3 regions of the Comamonas sp. 23 genome follow, and region 2 is predicted to be linked to each of the others. Evidence: predicted binding sites of a transcription regulator. Region 2 holds the regulator's gene; each other region holds the start of a gene.
What was found. Region 2 encodes sigma-54, which starts transcription at its own class of promoters, with help from an activator protein. Its sites were predicted from a motif close to TGGCANGNAANCTGCTTT; they were not measured.
Positions count from the first base shown of each region.

Region 1: the regulator sigma-54 is predicted to act here: its motif matches at 2,500-2,517, upstream of nirB (nitrite reductase large subunit NirB).
Region 3: the regulator sigma-54 is predicted to act here: its motif matches at 2,909-2,926, upstream of hmpA (NO-inducible flavohemoprotein).

Region 1 is NZ_CP187127.1:4,332,189-4,339,081, reverse strand. It holds gene ACPEE1_RS19570 (CmpA/NrtA family ABC transporter substrate-binding protein) at 1-551, shown strand, start outside; gene ntrB (nitrate ABC transporter permease) at 649-1,530, shown strand; gene ACPEE1_RS19560 (ABC transporter ATP-binding protein) at 1,527-2,360, shown strand; gene nirB (nitrite reductase large subunit NirB) at 2,656-5,166, shown strand; gene nirD (nitrite reductase small subunit NirD) at 5,190-5,618, shown strand; gene ACPEE1_RS19545 (nitrate reductase) at 5,645-6,893, shown strand, end outside.
Region 2 is NZ_CP187127.1:812,470-819,362, forward strand. It holds gene argS (arginine--tRNA ligase) at 1-485, shown strand, start outside; gene ACPEE1_RS03600 (SPOR domain-containing protein) at 512-1,216, shown strand; gene ACPEE1_RS03605 (thiol:disulfide interchange protein DsbA/DsbL) at 1,273-1,917, shown strand; gene lptA (lipopolysaccharide transport periplasmic protein LptA) at 2,028-2,696, shown strand; gene lptB (LPS export ABC transporter ATP-binding protein) at 2,720-3,496, shown strand; gene rpoN (RNA polymerase factor sigma-54) at 3,602-5,218, shown strand; gene ACPEE1_RS03625 (aspartyl/asparaginyl beta-hydroxylase domain-containing protein) at 5,294-6,208, opposite strand; gene ACPEE1_RS03630 (hypothetical protein) at 6,356-6,893, opposite strand, start outside.
Region 3 is NZ_CP187127.1:678,659-685,551, forward strand. It holds gene ACPEE1_RS02990 (pyridoxal-phosphate-dependent aminotransferase family protein) at 1-9, shown strand, start outside; gene ACPEE1_RS02995 (FKBP-type peptidyl-prolyl cis-trans isomerase) at 92-508, shown strand; gene ACPEE1_RS03000 (zinc-ribbon domain containing protein) at 567-1,169, opposite strand; gene norR (nitric oxide reductase transcriptional regulator NorR) at 1,197-2,816, opposite strand; gene hmpA (NO-inducible flavohemoprotein) at 2,958-4,133, shown strand; gene ACPEE1_RS03015 (DUF3297 family protein) at 4,286-4,537, opposite strand; gene ACPEE1_RS03020 (DUF445 domain-containing protein) at 4,699-6,024, shown strand; gene ACPEE1_RS03025 (ligand-gated channel protein) at 6,368-6,893, shown strand, end outside.

The DNA of each region.
Region 1 (6,893 bases), 1.5 Mb from region 2:
TCACCACCCAGGACATCTGGCGCGACCACCCGGAAAAGGTGCTGGGCTGCACGCAGGACTTTGTCAGCCGCCACCCCAACACCGCGCGCGCGGTGACCATGGCGATTCTGGAGGCGGGCCGCTGGATCGATGCCAGCTTGCAGAACAAGCAGAAGATGGCCGAGACCATTGCCGGCAAGGCCTATGTGAACACCAGCGTCGATGCCATCAACCAGCGCATTCTGGGCCGCTACCAAAATGGCCTGGGCAAGACCTGGGACGACCCCAACCACATGAAGTTTTTTGCCGAGGGCGAGGCCAGCTACCCCTACCTGTCCGATGGCATGTGGTTCCTCACCCAGCACAAGCGCTGGGGTTTGCTCAAGAGCCACCCCGACTACCTGGCTGTGGCCAAGAAGATCAACCAGACCGCCCTGTACAAGGAAGCGGCTGCGCAGCTGAAGATCGCCGTGCCCAAGTCGGACATGCGCAGCAGCCCGCTGATCGACGGCAAGGTCTGGGATGGCTCGGACCCCGCCAAGTACGCCGACAGCTTTGCCATCAAGGCCTGACAAGGAGAGCCCCATGCCCGCTGCATTGCGAGAGAGTGTTTCGCCCCTGCCCACGCCGGCCCCGGCCGAGCGCAAAGTGTTGTCCATCCATGAGCACATGGCGCGGAGTTTGCCGGTGGTAGCGGGCAGCCAGCCTGCTGCTGCCACGCCTGCCGTGCCTGCCGCCGCCAAGCGCGATATGGCTGCCCTTTGGCAGCAGCGCTTTGGCGCGCTGGTGCAAAGCCTGCTGCCGCCGGTGCTGGGCTTTGGCCTGCTGCTGGTGCTGTGGTCCATCGTCGCCCAGGGCAACCCCGGCATTCCGGGCCCGCAGGAGACCTGGGCCCAGGCGCAGGAGATCTTCCGCGATCCCTTCTACCGCAACGGCCCCAATGACCAGGGCGTGGGCTGGAATGTGCTGGCCTCGCTGCAGCGGGTGAGCATCGGCTTTGGGCTGGCGGCACTGGTCGGCATTCCGCTGGGCTTTGTCATTGGCCGCTTTGACTTTCTCTCGCGCATGTTCAACCCGGTGATCAGCCTGCTGCGCCCGGTGTCGCCGCTGGCCTGGCTGCCCATTGGCCTGCTGGTGTTCAAGGGCGCGAACCCGGCGGCAATCTGGACCATCTTTATCTGCTCGATCTGGCCGATGGTGATCAACACGGCGGTGGGCGTGCAGCGCGTGCCGCAGGACTATATGAATGTGGCGCGGGTGCTGAACCTGAGCGAATGGAAGATTGCCACGACCATCCTCTTCCCCGCCGTGCTGCCCTATATGCTGACGGGCGTGCGCCTGGCAGTCGGCACCGCCTGGCTGGTGATCGTCGCTGCTGAGATGCTGACCGGTGGCGTGGGCATTGGCTTCTGGGTCTGGGACGAGTGGAACAACCTCAATGTCAAGAACATCATCATTGCGATCTTTGTCATCGGCCTGGTCGGCCTGCTGCTGGAATGGGCGCTGATCCGCCTGGCCTCGGCATTCACTTTTGAGGAGGTCAAGGCATGACGCCCAATACGCCCAACATTCCCGCGACGCCCCAGGGCAAGTACATCGAGATCCAGCAGGTGGCGCAAAGCTTCAAGACCGCCAAGGGCCTGTTCCAGGCGCTGCAGGGCATCAACCTGGAGATTGCCCAGGGCGAGTTTGTCAGCCTGATCGGCCACTCGGGCTGCGGCAAATCGACCTTGCTGAACCTGATTGCCGGCCTCACCAGCCCCAGCGAAGGCACCTTGCTCTGCGCCAACCGCGAGATCAAGGGGCCGGGGCCGCAACGTGCCGTGGTGTTCCAGAACCATTCGCTGCTGCCCTGGCTCACCTGCTGGGCCAATGTACACCTGGCGGTGGAGCGGGTGTTTGGCGGGCGTGAGCGCAAGGCCCAGTTGGCTGCGCGTACCGATGCCGCGCTGGCACTGGTGGGCCTCACCCATGCAGCGCACAAGCGCCCCGGCGAGATATCGGGCGGCATGAAGCAGCGCGTGGGCATTGCCCGGGCGCTGTCGATGGAGCCGCAGGTGCTCTTGATGGACGAGCCCTTTGGCGCCCTCGATGCCTTGACCCGCGCCAAGCTGCAGGACGAGCTGCTGGAGATCGTTGCGCGCACGCGCAGCACCGTGGTGATGGTGACCCATGATGTGGACGAAGCCGTGCTGCTGTCCGACAAGATCGTGATGATGACCAATGGTCCTGCTGCGACGATTGGCGAGGTGCTGCCGGTGCCCTTGGCCCGCCCGCGCAACCGGGTCGCCTTGGCCGAGGATGCGCAGTACCAGGCCTGCCGCAAGGCGGTGATCGACTTTCTCTACACCCGCCAGGCCCATGTGGAGAAGGTGGCCTGATAAAGCCTACTTAGCTAGCAACAGGCGCTCTATATGGAGCGCCTTTTTTGTGCACGCAAATGAGGCGAGGCGGCGCCTGAGCCGCACAAAAAATGTGCAGCGCTGAGTTCGGCTGCTGGGCGCTCCCCGCATGTCAACTTGGTATGGAACTTGCATAGTCCTTGGCGTGGCCATGGCGGCCACCGGGTGGCGGTGCACAGTGGCGCTGCCGTCCAAAGACAAAGACGTCTATGCGCGCATGCCTGGCATGCGGCGCCTAGACGTCTTTTTTTTTGTGCTGCCCACGGGAAACGCTATGAAAAAAATCAAGTTGGTCATGGTTGGCAACGGTATGGCGGGTGTGCGTGCGCTCGAAGAGCTGCTGGCGCTGGCGCCGGATCTGTACGAGATAACGGTATTTGGCGCAGAGCCCCACCCCAACTACAACCGCATCCTGCTGTCGCCAGTGCTTGCGGGCGAGCAGACCCTGGATGACATCGTGCTCAACGACTGGCGCTGGTACGAGACGCATGGCGTGCGCCTGCATGCCGGCTGCACGGTGCATGCGGTGGACCGCGCCCGCCGCGTGGTGCATGCCCGCAATGCCGATGGTGAGGCGGTGACGGCCGACTACGACCGGCTGATTCTGGCGACCGGCTCCAACCCCTTCATGCTGCCCATTGCCGGCAAGGAGCTGCAGGGCGTGCTGGCCTACCGCGATATTGCCGATACCCAGGCGATGATCGATGCGGCCCAGCACTGGCGCCATGCAGTGGTCATTGGCGGCGGCCTGCTCGGGCTGGAAGCGGCCAACGGCCTGATGAAGCGCGGCATGCAGGTGGCGGTGGTGCATGCCGGTGAGTGGCTGATGGAGCGCCAGCTCGATGATCAGGCTGGGCAGCTGCTGAAGAAATCGCTGATCGAGCGGGGCATGCAGTTTTTCATGCAGGCGCAGACGCAGGAGCTGCTGGGCAATGCCGAAGGCCGGGTGCGCGCGCTGCGCTTTGCCGATGGCCGCGAGATCGACGCCGATCTGGTGGTGATGGCCGTCGGCATCCGCCCCAACACGGCGCTGGCCGAGGCCATGCACCTGCATGTGAACCGGGGCATTGTCGTCAGCGACACCATGCAGACCATCACCGACCCGCGCATCTATGCGGTGGGCGAGTGCGCGGCGCACCGGGGCATTGCCTACGGGCTGGTGGCGCCTTTGTTTGAGCAGGGCAAGGTGCTGGCCAACCACCTGGCCGAGATGGGCATTGGCCGCTACCAGGGCTCGCTCACCTCCACCAAGCTCAAGGTCACCGGCATTGACCTGTTCTCGGCCGGGGATTTTCAGGGCGGGGAGGGCACCGAGCAGATCGTGCTGAGCGACCCCTACTCAGGCGTCTATAAAAAGCTGGTGATCAAGGAAGACCGGCTGGTGGGCGCGTGCCTCTATGGCGACACGGTCGATGGCAGCTGGTACTTCAAGCTGCTGCGCGAAGGCCGCAGCGTGGCCGATATCCGCGACAAGCTGATGTTTGGCGAATCCAACCTGGGCGATGCCGGCCACCAGGGCCAGAACAAGGCCGTCGCACTGGCCGATGGCGACGAGGTCTGCGGCTGCAATGGCGTGAGCAAGGGTGCCATCTGCAAGGCCATCAAGGACAAGGGCCTGTTCACCCTGGACGAGGTGCGCAAGCACACCAAGGCCAGTGCCAGCTGCGGCTCCTGCACCGGCCTCGTAGAGCAGATCATCATGTTCACCGTCGGTGGCGACTATTCGGCATCGCCCAAGACCAAACCGATGTGCAGCTGCACGGAGCACGGCCACCAGGCGGTGCGCGATGCGATCCGCGAGCACCGGCTGCTGACGACTGACAGCGTCTTTCGCTTTATGGAATGGAAGACGCCCAATGGCTGCGCCAGCTGCCGCCCGGCCATCAACTACTACCTGATCAGCACCTGGCCCAAGGAGGCGCGCGATGATCCGCAAAGCCGCTTTATCAATGAGCGCAGCCACGCCAATATCCAAAAGGACGGCACCTACAGCGTGATCCCGCGCATGTGGGGGGGCGAGACCACGGCCGCCGAGCTGCGCCGCATTGCCGATGTGGTGGACAAGTACCAGATCCCCACCGTGAAGGTGACCGGCGGCCAGCGCATTGACCTGCTGGGCGTGAAAAAGGAAGACCTGCAAGGGGTGTGGAACGACATAGGCATGCCCTGCGGCCATGCCTATGCCAAGGCGCTGCGCACCGTCAAGACCTGTGTGGGCAGCGAGTGGTGCCGCATGGGCACGCAGGACAGCACGCAGATGGGCAAGGACCTCGAACGCGCGATGTGGCGCATGTATGCGCCGCACAAGGTGAAGTTTGCCGTCAGCGGCTGCCCGCGCAACTGCGCCGAATCGGGCATCAAGGATGTCGGCATCATCGGCGTGGATTCGGGCTGGGAGATGTACATCGCGGGGAACGGCGGCATCAAGACCGAGGTGGCGCACTTTCTCACCAAGCTCAAGACCGCCGAGGAGGTGCTGGAGTACACCGGCGCCTTCATGCAGCTGTACCGGCTGGAGGGCTGGTACCTGGAGCGCACGGTGCACTACGTGAGCCGCGTGGGGCTCGACCATGTCAAGCGCCGCATCCTGGACGATGCCGCTGGCCGCCAGGCGCTGTGGGCCCAGCTGCAGCAGGCGCTGGAAGGCGAGCCCGACCCCTGGTTCGAGACCGACAAGGCGGCTGTGGATCTGCGCCAGTTCCAGCCGCTGCCGGTGCTGCCCCCACTGCAGGCTACGCCTGCGCTGCCAGCCCTTTCCTCACCCCTCACCACCGCCGGCGCATGATGCTGCGCCACCAGGAGACCGACATGAATGAATGGATCACCATCTGCGCCATCGATGAGATTCCGGTGCTGGGCGCCCGCCGCGTCGCCCGCGCCCAGGGCCTGGATGTGGCGGTATTCCGCACCGCCAGCGGCGAGGTGTTTGCGCTGCTCGACCGCTGCCCGCACAAAGGCGGGCCCTTGTCGCAAGGCCTGGTGTTTGGCAGCAGCGTGGCCTGCCCCTTGCACAACTGGACGATTGCACTGGCCACCGGCGAGGCCGCTGCCCCCGATGAGGGCTGTACCCCGCGCTTTGCGGTACGGCTGGAGGGCAGCGCGGTACAGCTGCGCGCCGATGAGCTGGCCGGGCATGCGCTGGCGCAGACCCGGCCTGTAGCAGGGCCGGTGGGCCTGGGGCGCTGCGGTTCTGCCGCCTCCAGTTGCAGCCCGTCGCCATCCTCCGTGGCCGCTTAAGGCTGCCCCACCGGACGGAGCCGCCCATGCAAGAGACCCGATCGACCTGTCCCTATTGCGGCGTGGGCTGCGGCGTGATCATCACGTCCGACGGCCAGCAGATCACCGCCGTGCGCGGCGACCCGGCGCACCCTGCCAACCTGGGCAAGCTCTGCACCAAGGGCAGCAGCCTGCACCTGACGGCAGCGCCCGCGCTGGCGCGGCAAAGCCGCTTGCTGCAGCCGATGCAGCGCCTGCAGCGCGGCGCCGCACCCGAGGCCCGCAGCTGGGACACGGCGCTGGACAGCCTGGCTGCCCAGCTGCTGCAGATCCGCGCCGACCATGGCCCCGATGCGCTGGGCTTTTACCTGAGCGGCCAGTTGCTGACCGAGGACTACTATGTGTTCAACAAGCTGGTCAAAGGCTTGCTGGGCACCAACAACCTGGACACCAACTCGCGCCTGTGCATGAGCAGTGCGGTGGCCGGCTACAAGGCCACCCTGGGCGCGGATGCGCCACCGGCCTGCTACGAAGACATCGACCTGGCCGGCTGCCTGTTCATCAGCGGCAGCAATATGGCCTGGGCGCACCCGATCCTGTTCCGGCGCGTGGAAGAGGCCAAGGCGCGCCATCCCGAGCGCAAGATCATCGTTGTTGACCCGCGCCGCACCGAGACCGCCGAGCTGGCCGATCTGCACCTGGCCTTGCAGCCGGGCACCGATGTGATGCTCTGCCACGGCCTCTTGCACATCATGCTGGCCCAGGGCTGGGCCGATGCGGCCTTTGTCGATGCGCACACCAGCGGCTTTGCGCAGCTGCATGCGATCGTGCGCGAAGCGACGCCGGAACGCGTGGCCCAGGTCTGCGGCCTGGCGCTGGCAGATCTCTACCTGGCCGCCCAATGGTTGGCCTGGGGCGGGGCCGATGCGCCGGGCAGCAATAGCGAGCGCCAGCCCACGCTCAGCCTGTACTGCCAGGGGCTCAACCAAAGCAGCAGCGGCACGGCCAACAATGCGGCGCTGATCAACCTGCACCTGGCCACCGGCCAGATCGGCAAGCCCGGCGCCGGCCCCTTGTCCTTGACCGGCCAGCCCAATGCGATGGGCGGGCGCGAGGTGGGCGGCCTGTCCAACCTGCTCAGCGCCCACCGCGACATGGCCAACCCGCAGCACCGGGCCGAGGTGGCCCAGCACTGGGGCGTGGATGCGGTGCCGGCGCTGCCAGGCAAATCGGCGCTGGAAATGTTCGAGGCCGCAGCCGATGGCCAGATCAAGGCCTTGTGGATTGCCTGCACCA
Region 2 (6,893 bases):
AGTGGACCAGCAAGGATGCGGTGCGCTTTTTCCTGCTCTCGCGCAAGCCCGATACCGAGTACACCTTTGATGTCGACCTGGCCGTGGCCCAGAACAATGACAACCCGGTGTTCTACGTGCAGTACGCCCATGCGCGCATCTGCTCGGTGCTGCGCGGCTGGCAGGAGCAAGGCGGCGCTGGTCTGCCTGCGCTGAGCGGCATTGACCTGGGCGCGCTGCAAGGGCCGCAGGCCCAGGCGCTGATGCAGATGCTGGCCCAGTATCCCGAGATGCTGAGCAACGCCGCGGCTGGCAATGCGCCGCACGATGTTACGTTCTATCTGCGTGACCTGGCCTCGGCCTACCACAGCTACTATGATGCAGAGCGTATCTTGGTGGATGACGAAGCCACCAAACTGGCCCGTCTGGCACTCGTGGCAGCGGTCGCGCAGGTGCTGCGCAATGGCCTGGCCGTGCTGGGTGTGAGCGCACCAGAGCGCATGTGATTTTGCGAACAAAGGTAATAACTGCAATGCGACGACATCAACGTGGTGGAACCATCCTGGGCCTGATCCTGGGGCTGCTGGTGGGCGTGGGCGCGGCCTTGGCCGTGGCCGTGTACGTCACCAATGTGCCGGTGCCGTTTGTCAACAAAGGTGGCGTGCGCGGCGAGGCCAAGGACAAGGCCGAGGCGCAGCGCAACCAGAACTGGGACCCGAACTCGCCGCTCTATGGCAAGAACCCCGCGCGTGCGCCCGCGGCTGTGGCACCGGCCGCTCAGGGCGTGGTGGTGCCTGAGCCGCCGCGCACGGTGGCTGACAACGCCCCCGCGCCAGTGGAAAACAAGCCTGCCAAGCCCGAAGTGGTGCTGCCCGATACCACCAAGCCCGCTGACAAGCCGGCAGACAAGACCCAGGTCGCAAAGCTCGACCCCAAGGCCGGCCAGGGCGCCGATCCGCTGGGCGATCTGGCCAAGTCGCGCAGTGCCGATGGCACCGACGGCTTCCAGTACTTCGTGCAGGCCGGTGCTTTCCGCAGCCAGTCCGATGGCGATGCACAGCGCGCCAAGCTGGCGATGATGGGCTGGGAAGCGCGCGTGAGCGAGCGCGAAGTCAATGGCCGCACCGTATACCGGGTGCGCGTGGGCCCCTTCAACAAGCGCGATGATGCCGATGGCCTCAAAGGCAAGCTCGATGGCGCCGGCGTGGATGCGCAAATCGTCCGCGTGCAGCGTTGAACTTTTGGCGGTGCAGGGCACTCCTAACCGCAACTTGTCACTGGAGTTAACAAAACATGAAACGTCGTGAGTTTTCCACTTTGGCGGCTTCCGCTACTGCCGCCTCGGCGCTGAGCCTGCCTTTTGCCACCGGCGCCAACGCACAGGCCAAGTTCAAGGAAGGCAAGGACTACCTGAAGCTGGCCAAGCCCGTCACCCCCGATGCGCCCGCTGGCAAGGTCGAGGTGATCGAGTTCTTCTGGTACAGCTGCCCCCACTGCAATGCCTTCGAGCCGCAGTTTGAAGCCTGGGCCAAGACTGCCCCCAAGAACCTGCAGATCCGCCGCGTGCCCGTGGCCTTCAACAACACCTTTGTGCCCCAGCAAAAGATCTACTTTGCGCTGGAGTCGATGGGCCTGATCCCTGACGTACATGTCAAGGTTTTCCGTGCGATCCACGTCGAGCGCCAGCGCCTGAACAAGGACGACGAGATCTTCGCCTGGATGGACAAGAACGGCGTGGACCTGGCCAAGTTCAAGGAAGCCTACAACTCCTTCAGCGTCGCAGGCCAGGTGCGCAAGGCCACCCAGCTGCAAGAGTCGTACGGCGTCGAAGGCGTTCCATCGCTGGGCGTGGCGGGCAAGTACTACACCGACGGAACCCGTGCCGGCTCGATGAGCAACGTGCTGCAAGTGGTAGAGTTCCTGGCTGCACAAGGCTGAGCGGATTCCCCAACGCTTGAGACAGAGCCCGCGCACGCGGGCTTTTTTGTGCCAGAAACGGCCTAACGCTCCAGCATGGCTACAATGGGGCAGAGCAAGATTCATGCCTTATGAGACACCGTATTTTTAACTCTTTGTTGGTGGCAGTGGCCCTGGCCGTGCCGCTGCTGTCGCACGCCGAGCGTGCAGACCGCACCAAGCCCATGAACATCGAGGCGGACGATGGCCGCCACGATGAACTCAAGCAGACCAGTGTCTTCACGGGCAATGTGGTGGTGACCAAGGGCACCATCATCATCCGTGGCGCGCAGCTGACCGTGAGCCAGGACCGCGACGGCTTCCAGCACGGCGTGGTGACTGCTGCGCCGGGCAAGCTCGCATTCTTCCGCCAAAAGCGTGACTCGGCCCCAGGCGCGCCTGACGAGTTCGTCGAAGGCGAAGGCGAGGTCATCACCTATAACGGCCGCGATGACACCGTGCACTTTGAGCGCCGCGGCGAGTTGCGCCGTTACCGCGAGACCACGTTGACCGACCAGGTCAGTGGCCCGCTGATCGTCTACAACAATCTGAGCGATACCTTCACGGTCTCCGGCCAAAAGGGCGCCCAGGCGGCGGCCGATCCCAAGCCCGGTGCGCCCAAGAAGGACCGCGTCCGTGTGATCCTGACGCCCAAGGCCGATGGCAAGGCAGACGACAAGGCCAGCGCCCCGGCCAAGCCCGCTGCCGATGACAAGACGCCATTGCGCCCCAGCACCCAACTGAACGACGGAGCCAAGTGACCGTGGCAGAAAACTCGTCGACCATTTCCGTCAACGCCCGGGTCGCCAACAGCGACCACCGCAGCCAGCTGGAGGTCTTGCACCTGGAGAAATCCTATGGCAGCCGCAAGGTGGTCAAGGACGTGTCGCTGTCGGTGCGCAAGGGCGAAGTGGTGGGGTTGCTAGGCCCCAATGGCGCGGGCAAGACCACCTCGTTCTACATGATCGTGGGCCTGGTACGCAGCGATGGCGGGGATATCCGCATCGATGGGCAGTCGGTGGCCAATATGCCGATCCACCAGCGCTCGCAGCTGGGCCTGTCCTACCTGCCGCAGGAAGCCTCGATCTTTCGCAAGCTCAGCGTGCAGGACAATGTGCGCGCCGTGCTGGAGCTGCAAAAAGATGAGCATGGCAAGCCGCTCTCGCGCGCCGAGGTCGAGCGCCAGCTCACCGCGCTGCTGCAGGAGCTGCGGGTCGAGCACCTGCGCGAATCACCGTCAGTCGCGCTGTCCGGCGGCGAGCGCCGCCGGGTCGAGATCGCCCGTGCGCTGGCCACCCAGCCCCGTTTCATCCTGCTCGACGAGCCTTTCGCCGGCATCGACCCCATCGCCGTGATCGAGATCCAGCGCATTGTCGCCTTTCTCAAGGAGCGCGGCATTGGCGTGCTGATCACCGACCACAATGTGCGCGAAACCCTGGGTATCTGTGACCATGCCTGCATCATCAGCGATGGCAAGGTGCTGGCCGCCGGGACGCCGCAAGAGATTGTGGAGAACGCAGAGGTCCGGAGGGTGTATCTGGGTGAACATTTCCGTATGTGACACCGCACGCCTTGGCGGGCGTGCCAGCCAAGATGCCGTCCCGCGCTGCGGGGCCGGCAGGGCTGATCCGTTGCCAGCTGCCCCAGCCCGTGTGGAGGCGCAGCCATGATGCCGTCGCTGTCGCTGCGCGTATCGCAGAACCTGACCCTGACCCCCCAGCTGCAGCAGTCGATTCGCCTGCTGCAGCTGTCCACGCAGGAGCTGACACAGGAAGTCGAGCAGATGCTCGACGAAAACCCGTTTCTGGAGCGCGAGGGCGATGAGGCCCCCGAGGCTGAAGCCGGTAAAGAAGCCGCTGAATCTGCCGAAGCTGCAGACGCTGCAGACGCAGCCGACAAGGTTGCCGATACTGCTGCCAGCACCGACACCAACAACAGTAGCGATTTCGAGCCCGAAACCTCCGACCAGCCGCTGGATTTTGGCGCGGGCAAGGAAACCGGCGTCGATGCCGAGGCCGCTGCCGGCGATTCGGCATCGGACTGGGAAGAGTGGGGCGGCGATCTGCCCGCCCGCTCCAGCGCTGGCGATGACGACGACGAGACGCCGATGTCCGACCGGCGCAGCGAGCACCTGAGCCTGCAGGATGTGCTGCACCGCCAGGCCTTGTCGCTGCGCCTGTGCCAGGAAGACCGGGCCGCGCTCTACTTTCTGATTGAATCACTGAACGACGACGGCTACCTCGAAGAAACGCTGGCCGAGCTCGCGCAAAGCTTTGGCGATGCCTCGGACCCCGAGCGCTACGAGGCCCTGCTGCACCACCTGACCGTGGCGCTGCGCTTGCTGCAAAGCCTGGAGCCGATTGGCGTGGGCGCGCGCAACCTGTCCGAATGCATGCAGCTGCAGATCAAGGCCCAGCAGCGCCTGTTGGATGAAGAGGGCTCGGACACGCCCGAGGCCGATGCGCTGGCGCTGGAGACCGCTTTGCTGGTCTGCCAGGAATCGCTGGAGCTGCTGGCGCGCCGTGATGTGCGCAAGCTGGTGCAACTGACCGGATGCAGTGATGCCGCGGTGCGCAGCGCGCTGGCGCTGATCGCCAAGCTCGAGCCCCGCCCCGGCCGGCCCTATGCCGATGTGGACCGCAACACCATCATCCCCGATGTCATCGTGCGACCCAGCAATGAGCGCGGCCTGCCGGTGCCCGGTTTCAGCGTGCAGCTCAATGCCGAGGTGATGCCGCGCCTGCGCGTGCAGGATGTCTACGCCAATGCCTTGCGCAGCCACAAGGGCAGCGAGGGCCATGGCGCGCTGCAGCAGCGGCTGCAGGAGGCGCGCTGGTTCATCAAGAACATCCAGCAGCGCTTTGACACCATCTTGCGCGTCTCGCAGGCCATCGTCGAGCGCCAGCGCAATTTCTTTGTCCATGGCGAGCTGGCGATGCGCCCCATGGTGCTGCGCGAGATTGCCGATGAGCTGGGCCTGCACGAGTCCACCATCAGCCGCGTGACCACGGCCAAGTACATGGCCACGCCGCAGGGCACGTTCGAGCTCAAGTACTTCTTTGGCTCGGGCCTGGGCACCGAGACCGGCGGCAGTGCGTCGAGCACGGCGGTCAAGGCGCTGATCAAGCAGCTGCTGGACGAGGAAAGCGCGAAAAAGCCGCTGTCGGATGCAAAAATCGCCGATCTGCTGCAGGCCCAGGGCATTGAATGCGCGCGCCGCACGGTGGCCAAGTACCGCGAGGCGATGCGCATCCCGCCGGCCAGCCTGCGCAAGGCGCTGTAAGCGCAAGCAGCCAGGGCCCATAAAAAAACCGCAGTTGCGTTAGGCACTGCGGTTTTGCTTTGAGACGGAGCCGCTTTACTTTGGCCACAGCCACCAGATGAACAAGGCCAGCACGGCCAGCATCAGGCCAAACTTGGTGAGCTTGTAGGCCGTCTTGTTCCAGGCCTTGAAGCGGCGGCGGTACTGGCCCATGTAGAACGAGATCTTGAAGATGCGGCTGATGAAGCCGCGCGGATCGCCTTCGTTGTTGGGCGAGCTGGCGGCAGCGACCACATGCGTGCCCAGCCAGCGGTTGAGCCACTGCGCAAAGCCATTGGTCATCGGGCGCTCGACATCGCAGAACAGCACGATGCGGTTGCCTTCGGAGCGGTTCTCGGCCCAGTGCATGAAGGTCTCGTCAAAGATCACGCCTTCGCCCTCGCGCCAGCTGTAGGGCGTGCCATCGACCTCGATCATGCAGCGGTCATCATTGGGCGCCAGCACAGCGAGGTGGTAGCGCAGCGAGCCCGCATAGGGGTCGCGGTGCAGGTTGAGCTTGGCGCCGGGCGGCAGCTCGGCAAACATGGCCGCCTTGATGCCGGGGATGGACTGCACCAGCGCCGTGGTCTTGGGGCACAGCTCCATCGCAGACGGGTGGGCCTGGCCGTACCACTTCAAGTAGAAGCGCTTCCAGCCGGTCTTGAAGAACGAGTTGAAGCCCGCGTCGTCGTTGTTGGCTGCGGCCTTGATCTGCATGGCCTGGTGCAGACCGATGGCCTCTTCGCGGATCTCGCGCCAGTGGGCCTGCAGCGGGGCCAGGTCGGGGAAGGTGCTGGTGGGCAGGTAGGGCGTGCGCGGTACCTTGCTGAACATCAGCATGAACACATTGAATGGCGCCGTGAACGTGGAGTGGTCAAACAGCTGGCGCAGCAGCTTGTGCCGCACCTTGCCACGCAGGTGCATGTAGAGGCCGCAGCCAAAGAAAAGCAGCACCAGGGCCAGAACGATGATTTTTGCCATAGACAGCGATTTTAGCGACTGTGCTGTGGCGGCTGTCTGCGCAAGCGCAAACTGGCGCGCTGCAAGGGCTGCGGGGCGGTGGGATGGCCTGCTGGCAGCAGGCCTATTGCGGTTTGGTCAATGGCAAGCCAGGTGCGCTTACCTGGGCTGGGCGGCAAAGGCGGTCTTGAGGCGCTGCAGCATCTCGCGGTTGAGCTGGCGCTGCTGGCCGCTCCAGTGCGTCATCGCCTTGTTCAGCTCGGCCTGCAGTGCGTTGGCGGTCTGCCAGTCGCCCTGGCCAGCAGCCCAGATCGCGTACTCGGCCATCACATCGAAGCTGCCCGAGTGCTGGCGCGCAAAATCAAAGCTCTTGCGCGCCATCGCCTGGTCGCCCAGCTGGGCGTAGGCCTTGGCCACCAGCAGGCCCACGGCCTCGGCGCGAAAGTGCACATCCGCCTGGGCAATCACGCGCAGCTGCTGCAGCGCCTGCTGCGGATGGCCGGCCTGGTAGGCCGCTTGCGCAGCGCCCCAGCGGATATCGAGGTCGTTGGCAAACGGACCCTTCATGCTGGCCTCGAAGTGGCCAAAGGCCTGCTCGGCCTGGCCATTGGCCAGCAGGGCCTGGGCCAGGCGGATCTGGTTCTGCGCGGTGGGGCTGTAGTCGTAGGCGGCCTGGGCTTCGCGCACCTCGCGGGTC
Region 3 (6,893 bases), 130 kb from region 2:
AAGGGTTAACTTGTGTTTTTAACGTGTTCTGCGCCTGCTATCCGGGTGCAGAATGCTGGTTTTTCTGAAGAACATTGGATTGGATTTCGCCATGAAAGCATTGACCGCCAGCGCCCTGTTCGCTGCCATCGCCCTGACCGCCGGCTTTGCCCAGGCACAAAGCAAGCCTGTGACGACCAAGAGCGGCCTGGTGTTTGAAAGCATCAAGGACGGCACCGGCGCCAGCCCCAAGGCCAGCGACACCGTCAAGGTGCACTACAAAGGCACCTTCCCCGACAGCGGCAAGGAATTTGACAGCTCCTACAAGCGTGGTGAGCCGATTGAGTTCCCGCTGCAAGGCGTCATCCCCTGCTGGACCGAAGGCGTGCAGCTGATGAAGGTTGGCGGCAAGGCCAAGCTGACCTGCCCGGCCTCCATTGCCTATGGCGCCCGTGGCGCGGGCGGCGTGATCCCGCCCAACGCCACCCTGAACTTTGAAGTGGAACTGCTGGGCATCAAGGGCCAGTAAACGCCGCTACTCACAAGCTAAAAAGCCTCCGCGTCTTGCTGGCGCGGAGGCTTTTTATTTAGTCGCTTTTACTGTCAGTGGGCATCAATGCGTCCTTGTTGCGCAGCGCTTCCACCAAGGCCAAGGTGCCCGGGTAGTCCGGAATCAGCCGGAGCGCAGCATTTTTGAGCTGGCCTAAGCGATCACGACTCTTGAGCGTGCCTTGTGCATGCAGCGTTAGCGATGCATCGACCAACTGCTGCAACTCATCTGGGGTCGGCTTGGCAAGCAGAGTCAAAGCGGAATAGCGTTGAAACGCGCGTTTGGCGGCCATGCGCTGCACACGGCATTCGGGGCAATGCACGCAGTCGGCGTCTACGTAAAACTGCAACACTTCAAACCAGTGTCTTTGTTCGGCCGCAAAAAAGATGAAGGGACGTTTGCAGCTACGACAGGTTTTGCGCATGTCGACATAGCACTCGCGCGGGAAGATGCTGAAATTCTGCTTGCTGGTATCCGCCATCAGCACCGATTCTGGAAAAATCTCCTCGGATTTATAGGACCAATGGCACTGCAAAATGGCCTTTTCTGAGACGCCTTGCACATGCGATGGCATGGGTGCACTTCCATAGCGCGGGTGCGGTACAAAGTCAGTTGACTGGCTGTGCTTTTTCTTTTTCATGTGCCTCATGTGCGGATGCTGTCCGGCTTAGTGTCGTTCAATCCCCAACCGCTTGGCCAGCCGCTGTAGGTTGGCGCGGTCCAGTTGCAGCTCGCGCGCGGCGGCGGCCCAGTTGCCGTTGTGGCGGGCCAGGCTGGCGCTGAGCAGCTGGCGCTCGTAGCGCTCCACCTGGGTGCGCAGGCCCAAGGTCTCGGCACTGGCTGTTAGCCCTCCGGCCACTTCGGCCATTTCGGACGCGCGCAGGGGCGCGATAAGGCCCGTTGCCTGCTGGCCGGGCGGCAGCGGTGCGGCGGCGGCGCCGTCCCACAGGTCTTCCTCGCCAATGCTCAGCATGCGGGGTTTGCTGCTGTCCTTGCGCTGGCCCAGGGTGCGGCTGAGCGCCTTGAGCACGGCGCGGCTGATGCAGTGCTCCAGCTCGCGCACATTGCCGGGCCAGGGGTAGCGCAGCAGGGCGGCCTGGGCGGCGGCATCGAGCCGCAGACCGCCCAGCTGCAGGCGGGCGCGGTTTTCTTCGAGAAAGCAGCCGGCGAGGACCAGGGTGTCGCTGTCCCGCGCGCGCAGCGGCGGCACCACGACCGGGTAGACGCACAGGCGGTGGTAGAAATCGGCGCGCATGCGGCCGGCCTGCACTTCGGCGGCCAGGTCGCGGTTGGTGGCGGCAATCACGCGCACATCGACCTGGTGCTCGCGGTCCGAGCCCAGGCGCTGCAGCTGGCCGCTTTGCAGCACGCGCAGCAGCTTGGCCTGCACCGACAGCGACAGCTCGCCGACCTCGTCGAGGAAAAGAGTTCCATGCTGGGCCTGCTCGAACTTGCCGCGCCGCTCGCTCAACGCGCCGGTGAAGGCGCCGCGCACATGGCCGAACAGCTCGCTCTCGACCAGGTTGTCGGGCAGGGCGGCGCAGTTGATGCTGACCAGCGGTTGTGCCGCACGCAGCGACTGCGCATGCACGGCCTGGGCGACCAGCTCCTTGCCGGTGCCGGTCTCGCCGGTGATCAGAACGCACAGGTCGCTGGCGGCGACCAGCGCAATGCTGCTTTGCAGCTGGCGGATCGCAGGGCTGGTGCCCAGGATCTGGCGGCTGCGATCCGCACCCGGGCTGCGCGGCGCCGGCGCGCTGGCGCTGCGGGCAGCCTGGGACAGCTGCTGCACCCGCTCGGCCGTGGCCACGGTGGCGGCAGCCAGGTTGCTGAAGGCCTGCAGCAGTTCGAGCGCATTGCCATCGGCAAAACGGTCGGGCTCCAGCGCATCCAGGGTCAACAGGCCCCAGGCCAGGCCCCCGGTCTGCAGCACGCAGCCCATGCAGTCATGCACATGCAGCTCACCCGGGGTGGTGATCAGGCCGTCATAGGGGTCGGGCAGGGGGCTGTCGGGCGCAAAGCGCATGGCCTGGCCAGCGGCCAGCAGCTGGGCCAGGCGCGGGTGCTCGGCCACCTTGAAGCGCCGGCCCAGCGTATCGGGCACCAGGCCATCGATGGCCACGGGCTCGAGCCATTCGCCGTTGAGGCGCAGCAGCGCCACTGCATCGGCGGGCAGCAGGGTGCGCAGGGCCGCAAGCAGGCGGCGCAGGCGCTCGCGCTCGGGCAGCTCCTGGGCCAGATCGGCCACCAGCGGAATGACCGCGTTGAGGATTTTGGAGGATGTCAAAACGACTCGGGGTGTCAAAAACACAGCATTTAGGTGATGTCAGTATGACTGCATGCATTGTGCAAGGTATTGATATTCCACAAACCCGGTGTTGGCACGCTGCATGCATTGTCAAGACCAACCACATGCAAGGAGAGTTAGATGCTGAGCGATAGCCAAAAACAGATCATCCAGGCCACCGTCCCGCTGCTGGAGACCGGCGGCGAGGCGCTGACCACACACTTCTACCAGATGATGCTGAGCGAGTACCCCGAGGTGCGCCCGCTGTTCAACCAGGCCCACCAGCAAAGCGGTGCCCAGCCCCGTGCGCTGGCCCATAGCGTGCTGATGTATGCCAAGCATATCGACAAGCTGGAGAACCTGGGTGACCTGCCCGCGCAGATCATCAACAAGCATGTGGCGCTGCAGGTGCAGCCAGACCAGTACCAGATCGTTGGCAGCTGCCTGCTGCGCGCGATCCGCGAGGTGCTGGGCGCCGAGATCGCCACCGATGCAGTGATCGATGCCTGGGCCGCTGCCTACACCCAGCTGGCCGACATCCTGATCGCTGCCGAGGCCAAGGCCTATGACGACATTGCCCATACGGAAGGCGGCTGGCGCGGTGCGCGCACTTTCAAGCTGGTGCAAAAGGTGGCCGAGAGCGCCGAGATCAGCTCCTTCTACCTGGAGCCGGTCGATGGCCAGGCCGTGATCGCCCACCAGCCGGGCCAGTACATCGGCCTGCGCGCCATCGTGGGTGGCACCGAGCAGCGCCGCAACTACTCGCTGTCGGCCCCGAGCAATGGCCGCAGCTATCGCATCAGCGTCAAGCGCGAGCCCGGTGGCAAGGTCTCCAACTACCTGCATGACCTGCAAGTGGGCGACACCTTGGAGCTGTTTGCACCGGCCGGCCATTTCACCTTGCAGGCGAGCGAGCGCCCGCTGGTGCTGATCAGCGGCGGCGTGGGCATCACCCCCACGTTGCCGATGCTCGAAGCCGCGCTGCAGACCGAGCGCCCCATCACCTTTATCCACTGCGCCCGGGACAGCGCCGTGCATGCCTTCCGCCCGCAGATCGATGCGCTGGCCCAGGCGCACCGCCAGCTGCAGCCGCTCTATGTGTACGACAAGGTGGCCGAGGGCGAGGCGGTGGCTGCCCAGGGCCATCTGACCGAGGACCTGCTGGGCCAGTGGCTGCCCGCCTCGCGCGATGCCGATGTCTACTTTCTCGGCCCCAAGCCCTTTATGCGTTCGGTCAAAGCCTCGCTGCACAAGCTCGGCGTGCCCGAGGCTCAGGTGCGCTATGAGTTCTTTGGCCCAGCCGAGGCGCTGGCCTGATCGCAAGCTTCTGAAGCGCTGAGGCGCGCGCCATCGACCGCGCCACATGCAAAAACCCGAGCCATGCTTGCCTTGAAAGGCCAGCGTGGGTCGGGTTTTCGTTTTACCGGGCCGCATTCTATGCAGCCCAGCGGGGGCGATCAGGCCAGGACTCAGTCCTTGTAATAGGCCTCGACCTTGCCCTTGAGCTTGATCAGCAGGGGCTTGCCCTTGCGGTCCACGGTCTTGCCGGCAGGCACCTTGACCCAGCCTTCGCTCACGCAGTATTCCTCGACATCCACGCGCTCGGTGCCGTTGAAGCGGATGCCGATGTCGTGGTTGAAGACCTCGCGCACAAAGTGCGGGCTCTTGGGGTCGATGGACAGGTGGTCGGGCAGTTCGGGGCGGGCAGTGGTATCGGTCATGGTTGGGTGCAGAAGAGAACGCGGCCCTGGGCCGCACAGGCCGCCATTGTCCACACTTTGTCGGCACCTCGCCCGGTGGAGGGAAACCCGCGGGCATGGCAGGCAAGCCGCGCAGTTGGCTGACTTGGCAAGCCCCGCTGCTTGCCGCTACAGTGGTCGCCATGCCTTTGCTACTGACCGACGAGCAGCAGCGTTTGCTGCGCCGCGCCAAGCTCACCCCGTTGCTGCTGCTGCTGCTGGTGGCCTTGCTGTTCATCGTGGCCAGCTGGTGCCTGGGCCAGCCCTTTGCGCAGTCACGCCACTGGCAGCTGGCGCTGCGCTGCCTGCGGGCGATGACCGAGGCGGGCATGGTCGGCGCGCTGGCCGACTGGTTTGCGGTGGCCGCGCTCTTCAAGCACATCCCGATACCGTGGATCTCGCGGCACACGGCCATCATTCCGCGCAACAAGGACCGCATTGGCGAGAACCTGGCCGTCTTTGTGCGCGAGCGTTTTCTCGATGGCGACTCGCTGGTGCAACTGGTGCGCACGCACCAGCCGGCCGACAAACTGGCGCAGTGGCTCAAGTCGCCCGCCAACGCCGAGCTGCTGGGCCACCAGGTGGCGCGCCTGGCCGCCGCTGCGCTGGCCACGGTGCAGGATGCGCAGGTCGAGCGCTTCATCAAGCTGGCGCTGCGCACCTTGCTCGGCCAGATCGATCTGTCGCAGTCGCTGTCCAAGGTGCTGGCGGTGCTGACGCACAACGGCCGCCACCAGGTGCTGCTGGCGCAGGCGCTGGACAAGCTCGTCGAGCTGCTGCACGAGGCCGAGACCCGCGCCCTGATCGCGCAGACCATTGCGCATTGGCTCAAGACCGAGCACCCGCTCAAGGAAAAGATGCTGCCCACTGGCTGGCTCAGCGACAAGGGCTCGGCGATGATTGCCAGCAGCCTGGAGCACCTGCTCGACGCCATTGCCGACAACCCCAGCCATGTGCTGCGCGCCAAGTTTGACCAGACCATGCAGGAATGGGTGGAGCGGCTGGCCCAGGACCCCGCCTGGCATGCCAAGGGCGAGGAAGTGCGCCGCTACCTGCAGCACGACCCTGCTGTGGGCCAGTATGTGCAGGAGCTGTGGCAAAGCCTGCGCGCCAGCCTGCAGGCCGACCTGGCCAACGAGCATTCGGCGATGGCGCGCAATGTGCGCGGCATGGGTCTGTGGCTGGGCAAGTCGCTGGCGGGCGACGCGGCGCTGCGCACCGCACTCAATACGCGCATGGAGCTGTGGGTGCGGGAGCTGGCGCCCGAGATTTCGCAGTTCTTCGGCACCCATATTGCCGACACCGTCAAGCGCTGGGATGCGCGCGAGCTGGGCGAGCTGATCGAGTGGAACATTGGCCGCGACCTGCAGTACATCCGCATCAATGGCACCTTGGTGGGCGGGCTGATCGGCTTTGCGCTGTTCTGGCTGGGCTGGCTGGTGAACCACCTGGGTGCGGGCTCCGTGTAGGTAAAACCGCAACAGTGGGCGGCGTCTATGCTTCACGCCGGCTTCACATTAGTGAACACTTCTTTATTGTTCTATATAATAAGAAGCATTCGCATTTGCTAAGCGTCAATCCACGTTCTTCGTTGCCCAGCCAGGTGGCGCCAGCCATCTCCATGCCGCACAGCCCGGCATGCACGCCAGGGCGGCCCAGGCTCAGCCCGTCCTGACCCTGCCGCGCCGCGACTGACCGCGCCAACCCCCCGCGAATAACCGCTGGCCCTGCGCTTGCGCCTTTGCCTGCTCGTTACGAGCGAGCAGGTAGCGCTGCCGCATGCCATACCTTGATCTGAAACGGAGTTTTTCCATGACCGCCCGCCCCCTCTGTGCAGCCCTTGCTGCCCGCCATTCCTTGCTGTTGCACGCCAGCCCGTCGCCGCGCAGTGCCGTGCCCCATGCATGGCGCGCCACGGCGCTGGTGGCCGCTGCCCTGCTGGCTGCGGGCCCTGCGCTGGCGCAGACCGAGGCGGAGGCTGACAAGACCTTGTCGACCGTGGTGGTGACGGCCTCGGGCTTTGAGCAGGCGGTAGAAGATGCACCGGCCTCGATCACGGTGATTCCGCGCCAGGAGCTGGAGAAAAAGGCCTACCGCGATGTGACCGATGCGCTGCGCGATGTGCCCGGCGTGGTCATCACCGGCGGCGGCAGCTCCAGCGACATCAGCATCCGGGGCATGGCCTCGAACTACACAATGATCCTGGTGGATGGCAAGCCGCAAAACTCGCGCGAGACCCGCCCCAACAGCGATGGCGCCGGCATCGAGCAAGGCTGGTTGCCGCCGCTCAGCGCCATCGAGCGCATCGAGGTGGTGCGCGGCCCCATGTCCTCGCTTT